DNA from 2 places in the Kitasatospora sp. NPDC091276 genome. Region 2 is predicted to be linked to the other one. Evidence: riboswitches for the same ligand, from Rfam matches in the RefSeq annotation. Region 2 holds a riboswitch; the other holds the start of a gene.
The links. Region 2 has a riboswitch for thiamine pyrophosphate ahead of AB0O19_RS14140 (cytosine permease). Riboswitches for the same ligand answer to the same signal wherever they lie in the genome.

Region 1 (3,401 bases), on a different contig from region 2:
GGCGCGGTGCGTCCGCCGCCATCAGATCAGCATCGCCTGGGCGCGCCGCTTGACCTCGGTGCCGCGGTTCTCCTGCAGCGCCTGGATCGGGCTGCCGGGCAGCGACGGGTCCTCGGTGAAGAGCCACTCCAGGATCTCCACGTCGTTGTACCCGCAGTCGCGCAGCACGGTCAGGGTGCCGGACAGGTGCTTGACCAGCCCCTGGCCGTCGATGAACGCCGCAGGGACCTGCAGCGACTTGTTGGGGCCCCGCCGGACGGCGATCAGCCCGCCGCTGCGGACCAGGTCGCGCACCTCGGTGACGCGCACCCCCCACTGCTCCGAGATGTCGGGCAGGTACATCCACTCGGAAACCAGGGCTTCGATCTTGCTTTCAATCTCACTCACGCCACCAGACTGCCACCTCCACAGCCCCCCGCGCACCAGCCGCTACCCCGCGACCGCCGACTTCAGCGGCACCGAGGGGTCCGCCGCGCGGGCCCGGTCCAGCGCGGTGCCGCGCTCGATCAGCCGGCGGCCCTGGGTCAGGTCGCGCGGCCGGTCGACGGCCAGCAGCGCGCTCGGCACCCCGTCGCGCAGCCAGAGCGCCGTCCAGGAGGCGCCCTGCGGGCCGCCGCGCCACAGCAGTTCGTCGCCCTCGGCGTGCCGCCCGGCGTACTGGACCATCCGCCCGAACTGCTCCGACCAGAAGTACGGCACCGGGTCGTACGGCGGCGCGTCCGCGCCGAGGACGGCGGCCGCCACGGCCTCGCCGGACTGCAACGCGTGGTCCCAGTGCTGGACGGCCAGCCGGGCGCCGGAGCGGGCGGACGGGTAGCTGACGCAGTCCCCGGCCGCGAAGACGCCGGGCAGGCCGGTGCGCAGCCGCCCGTCCACCAGGACGGCGCCGGTGCCGTCCAGCTCGACGCCGGAACCGGCCAGCCAGCCCGTCGCGGGCCGGGCGCCGACGCCGACCACGACCTCGTCGGCGGGCAGGTGCGAGCCGTCCGCCAGCAGCACCGCGCCCTCCTCGACGGCGGCCACGCCGACCCCGCAGCGCAGGTCGACACCGGCCTCGGCGTACCAGGCGGCCATCGCCGAACCGACCTCGGCCGGCAGCGCGCCGGGGACGGGCGCCGGGCCCGCCTCGACCACCGTCACCTCGCAGCCGGCCGCGCGGGCGGCGGTGGACACCTCGGCGCCGATCCAGCCCGCGCCGACCAGCACCAGCCGCAGGCCGGGCCGCAGCAGGGCGCGCAGCGCCAGCGCGTCGTCCAGGGTGTGCAGCAGGTGCGCGCGCTCGGCGCCGGGCAGGGCGCGCGGGGTGGCGCCGGTGGCGATCACCAGGGCGTCGTAGGGGAGGTCGCCAGCGTCGGTGTGCAGCACGCCGGGGGCGAGGCCGGTGGCGCGGCGGCCGGTGAGCAGTTCGATGCCCAGGTGCGGGTAGTCGATGTCCAGGGTGGTGGCGTCGGCCTTGCCGAGCAGCACGTCCTTGGAGAGCGGCGGCCGGTCGTACGGCGCGTGCGGCTCCTCCCCGACCAGCGTGATCCGCCCCCGCCAGCCGCCCTGCCGCAGCTTCAGGGCGCACTGCGCCCCGGCCAGCCCGGCCCCGACGACGACCACCTGATCCGTTCCGTTCAGCTCTGCCACGCCCGTCACTGTACTCAGCGCCCTGCCGGGGCCACCGGCCCGTCCACCCCGCGTACGGGCCTTCGGCCGGGCCCGCCCCCGGCGTTATGGTGGGGGCACCATCACGGGAGCCCGGCGTACCGGGCTGAGAGGCGGGCTGGCACGGCCCGCGACCGTCCGAACCTGATCCGGGTCATTCCGGCGAAGGGAGAAGAGCAGCCTTGTCACGCTTGCCCGAGGAAACCCACGCCGACGTGCTGGTGATCGGCGGGGGCGTCATCGGCCTCGCCGTCGCCTGGCGCGCCGCGCGGCGCGGGCTGGGGAACATCGTCGTGGTCGACCCCTCCCCCGGCGGCGGGGCGGCCGGGGTCGCGGCCGGGATGCTCGCCCCGGTCACCGAGCTGCAGTACGGCGAGGAGCCGCTGCTGCGCCTCGGCATGGCCTCCAACCAGCGGTACGGGGACTTCGCCGCCGAGCTCACCGAGGCGAGCGGCGGCCTGGACACCGGGTACCGCCGGTGCGGCACGATCGCCGTCGCGCTGGACTCCGACGACCGCGAGGAACTGCGCGAGTTGCACGCCTTCCACCAGCGGCTCGGTCTGGACTCGGCCTGGCTGACCGGCCGGGAGGCCCGCAGGCTGGAGCCGATGCTCGCCCCCGGCGTGCGCGGCGGCCTGCACGTCGCGGACGACCACCAGGTGGATCCCCGCCGGCTGCTGACCGCCCTGGTGGCGGCCTGCGAGCTCGCCGGGGTCGTGCTCCACCGGGCCGAGGCCGTCGGGCTGCTGGTCGAGGACGGCCGCGCGGTCGGCGCCCGGCTCGGCACCGGCGAGACCCAGAGGGCCGACCAGGTGGTGCTCGCGGCCGGCCCGCACAGCCACCGGCTGCCCGGGCTGCCGGAGGGCGTGCTGCCGGCCGTCCGCCCGGTGAAGGGGCAGATCCTGCGGCTGCGGATCCCCGAGGCGTACCGGCCGTTCCTGTCCCGCAACGTCCGCGCGGTGGTGCGCGGACAGCACCTGTACCTGGTGCCCCGGGAGAACGGCGAGCTGGTGATCGGCGCGACCACCGAGGAGCAGGGCTACGACACCACGGTCACCGCCGGCGGGGTGTACGAACTGCTGCGCGACGCCCACGAGTTGGTGCCGGGCATCACCGAACTCCCGCTGCTGGAGACCTCGGCCGGGCTGCGTCCCGGCTCGCCGGACAACGCCCCGCTGCTGGGCCCGACCGCGCTGCCCGGGCTGGTCGCCGCCACCGGCCACTACCGCAACGGCGTGCTGCTCACCCCGGTGACCGCCGACCTGCTCGCCGAGTACCTGGCGACCGGCGAACTCCCCGAGCTTGCACAGCCGTTCACACCCACCCGGTTCTCCCCCGACCGCTCCACCACGAAGGCCTCCGCATGACCGAGATCGCACCACCCCAGACCACACCGGCCCAGACCACACCGGCCGAGATCGGGCTGACCGTCAACGGCGAGCCCCGCCGGGTGTCCGCCACGACCACCCTCGCGGAGGTGGTGGCCACCCTCAGCGCCGCCCACAGCGGCGTCGCCGCCGCCCTCAACGAGGCCGTGGTGCCGCGCAGTTCGTGGCCGGCCACGGAACTGTCGGCGGGCGACCGGATCGAGATCCTCACCGCCGTCCAGGGAGGCTGACATGGCTGACGACCTGCTGACCATCGCCGGGGAGTCCTTCGGCTCCCGGCTGATCATGGGCACCGGCGGCGCACCCAGCCTGGAGATCCTGGAACGGGCGCTGCTGGCCTCCGGCACCGAGCTGACCACCGTGGCG
Region 2 (3,401 bases):
CCAGCTCGCCGTCGGCGGTCAGCCGGACGTCGCACTCGACCGCGTCCGCGCCCTCGTCGAGCGCGCGCCGGTACGCCGCCAGGGTGTGCTCGGGCAGGGCGTGCGAGGAACCGCGGTGGGCGATCACCTGGACGGGCGGCGTGGTGCGCGCCGCCGTCGAGGACGGGTCTGTGCTGGTCACGGGCCCCACGATAGGCGGCGGAAGTGACGCGCAGGCGAAGACGGCCCCAATCCGCGGGGCCGTCTTCGGTGTCGGTCGGTCAGCTCAGCGCCGCCCTGCGGGTCAGCGGGGTGAGCGCCCAGGTGACCAGCGCGGGCACCAGGAAGGCGAACAGCGAGGCGGACGTCCACTCCTGCGGGGTGAAGTGCAGGGCGTCCTGCGCGGAGGTCCAGAAGTCCGTCCACCAGCCGGCCACCGCGGTCGGCGCGATGAACTGGTAGACCGCGAAGCCCAGCACCCACGGCAGCAGCATCAGGCGGCGCGAGGGCGCGTCGGCGGAGAGGTTCCAGCCGTACCGGCCGGCGCCGAAGAAGTAGTCCACCGCCAGCACCGCCAGCAGCGGCACGAAGACCGAGCCGATCAGACCGAGGAAGTTGGTGTAGGTGTCGGTGAACTTGTCGATCTGCAGTGCCAGCACGGTGATCAGCAGGCCGATCCCGCCGGTCAGCACCCGGCGGTCCACCTTCGGCAGCAGGTTCTGCACCGACATCGCGGTCGAGTACACGTTGGCGAAGGACTGGTCCGTCTCGCGCAGCACCAGCACCAGCAGGAACAGCCAGCCGGCCCAGACGCCGAGGAAGGAGTCGAAGATCTTGTTCGGGTCGCCGTCGGACTGCAGCAGGGCCATCAGGCCGAGCACGTAGCACCAGACCTGGGCGATCGTGTAGCCGGAGAAGCTGCCCCAGAACGCCGAGCGTGCGGTGCGCGAGTGCCGGGTGTAGTCGGCGGCCAGCGGGACGAAGGAGATCGACACCGCGATCATCGCGTCGGTGGCGCCCAGGAAGCCGTGCCAGTTGCCGGCGCCCGGGTCGGGCACCCCCTGGCGGCCCAGCTGGACGGTGAAGTACACCATCGCGACGGCGACCGCACCGGCCACGAAGCGGCGCAGCACCGCGATCGAGCCCAGCGGCCAGATGGTCAGCGCGGTGGTCAGCGCGCCCGCCAGGAGCACGAACAGCCAGCGGTAGCCGTCGGTGTGGGCGACGGTCTGCGCGCCCGCCGCGATCGTCAGCAGCTCGAACACGCCCCAGCCGACGCACTGGACGATGTTCAGCACCGTCGGGACGTACGACAGCCGGGTGCCGAACAGCCCGCGCAGGTTCGCCATCGCGGGCGCGCCGGTACGGGCCCCGATCAGCGCGGCCACGCCGAGCATCGCGGTGCCGACCACGGTGCCGGCCACGATCGCGGTCACCGCGGCGGCCAGCGACAGCTCGCTGCCCTTGGCGCCGAGCACGGTCGCGGCGGTGGAGAAGCCGATCAGGCTGACGCCCAGGTTCATCCAGAGCGCGAAGTGGTCCCGGAAGCGCAGCGTGCGCGGCGGCTCGGTGTCCAGCACGAGCGGCGCCTCGGCACGCTCCGGGCGGTCCAGGACGGCGGTCGCCGTGCCGGTGGGACCCGCGTGACCGCTGTCACCGCCGTGAGCGGTCGGGGACGGTTCGGGGAAACCCTTGGACGCGGGCGCGTCCGAAGAAGAGGATGGCGAAGCAGGCGACATGGCCGATACTCCCTACGCCGGCATTACCCGGACAGGTTCCGGCGGTCTGCGCCCCCTCGACGGTCCGCCCACGATCCCGTGGCGTACGGTCGACCAGCGCACTCTCAGCCTGGATGGTCCAAGCTCCCGCGTGTCAGTTGTGAGCGACAGGCTAACCGGCCCGGGGGTGAACGCCAAGGCCACGGGGTGTGCGGCCCGCATCGCGGGACGCCCGGCGGAGGTGGGGAGCCTCCGGTCGCCGGCCTGGTCTTCGGTTCGGCCGTCGACTTGCTCGTCGCTCGGTCGTCGGTCGGTTGTCGGTCGGTCGTCGGCGCAGGACAGCCTGGTCGGCGGCCCGGCTGTCGGCGGCGGCTAAGGATTCTTATGAGTTATTCAGAGGGGTCCTTACGGCAAACGAATCGGCAGTACGAAAAACTATGGTCCTTGGTTCTGTCAGCTATGGAGGTCGTTCGTGAGCACCGAGCGCGAGGTTGGGCCCACCGGGCCGCAGGGGGAGCAGCCCTCGGGCGGCCAGGCGGCGGCTGTTCCCGCTTCCGACGGCCACGCCTCGGGCGGGCACCAGCCGACACTGGCCTTCGGCCGGGTCCCCGAGCCCGGGGCCGCTCCGGCCGCCGAGGCCGCACCGGCTGAGGCGGCGCCGACGGAGGGCGTTGCGGCCGAGGGCGGTCCGGCCGAGGGCGGGTACCAGCCCACCGTGGCCTTCACCAAGGTCCCCGCGCCGGAGGCGCCCCCGCAGGCCCCGGCCGCCCCGGTCGACGCCGCCACCGGCTACATCGACGCGCCGCCGCCGGTCCTGCCGCCCGCCCCGCCGGTCCCGGCCGCGCCGGCGGCACCCGTCGCACCCGTCGCCGAGAGCCCGGCCCTGCCGCCGGGTGCCAACCCGTACGCCACCCCGGCCCACGGCGTCCCCGCCGCCGGCCCGCACGACCCGTACGGCACCCCGGCCGCCCCCGGCGCGCCCGCCGCGCACCCCGCGCCCGGCCACCACCCGTTCGGCGCCGGCCAGCCGCTCGGCGGCTGGGGTGCCTCCCACGACGCCGGCGGCGGCGCGGGCTACCCGGGTGGCCCGGCCGGACCGCTCGGCTACCCGGCCGACTACCCCGGCGGCCCCGGCGGCCCGCGCAAGAAGCGCGGCGGCCTGGTCGCCCTGATCGCCGCCGTCGCGCTGGTCGCCGGCGTGGCCGGCGGTGCGCTCGGCGTGACCGTCGCGGACCGCAACGACAGCACCAACAGCGCCGACGACCACCGCAGCACCACCGTCCAGGCCAGCAACACCCAGAAGAACGAGCCCGCCCCCGGCTCGATCGCCGGCATCGCGCAGAAGGCGCTGCCCAGCGTCGTCACCATCAAGGCGCAGGGCAACGGCGAGTCCGGCACCGGCACCGGCTTCGTCTTCGACACCGAGGGCCACATCCTCACCAACAACCACGTGGTCGCGCCGACCCTCAACGGCGGCAAACTGACCGTCAAGTTCGCCGACGGCACGTCCTACAACGCGTCCGTGCTGGGCCACGCCGAGGGCTACGACGTCGCCGTGGTCAAGATCGACAACCCGCCGAAGAGCAAGCTGGCCCCGCTTCCGCTGGCCGACTCCGACAAGGTCAACGTCGGTGACGCCACCGTCGCGATCGGTGCGCCGTACGGCCTGGAGTCCACCGTCACCAGCGGCATCGTCAGCGCCAA

Region 1: another riboswitch for thiamine pyrophosphate. It lies ahead of thiO (glycine oxidase ThiO); the one in region 2 lies ahead of AB0O19_RS14140 (cytosine permease).

Annotation. Positions count from the first base shown of each region.
Region 1 covers NZ_JBFBFU010000006.1:36,994-40,394, reverse strand. Annotated here, with positions in the region: gene thiE (thiamine phosphate synthase) at 1-22, opposite strand, end outside; gene AB0O19_RS09385 (Rv2175c family DNA-binding protein) at 22-387, opposite strand; gene AB0O19_RS09380 (FAD-dependent oxidoreductase) at 430-1,638, opposite strand; TPP riboswitch at 1,723-1,835, shown strand; gene thiO (glycine oxidase ThiO) at 1,839-3,014, shown strand; gene thiS (sulfur carrier protein ThiS) at 3,011-3,265, shown strand; gene AB0O19_RS09365 (thiazole synthase) at 3,267-3,401, shown strand, end outside.
Region 2 covers NZ_JBFBFU010000009.1:208,364-211,764, forward strand. Annotated here, with positions in the region: gene AB0O19_RS14135 (glycerophosphodiester phosphodiesterase family protein) at 1-181, opposite strand, end outside; gene AB0O19_RS14140 (cytosine permease) at 261-1,559, opposite strand; TPP riboswitch at 1,711-1,858, opposite strand; gene AB0O19_RS14145 (trypsin-like peptidase domain-containing protein) at 2,170-3,401, shown strand, end outside.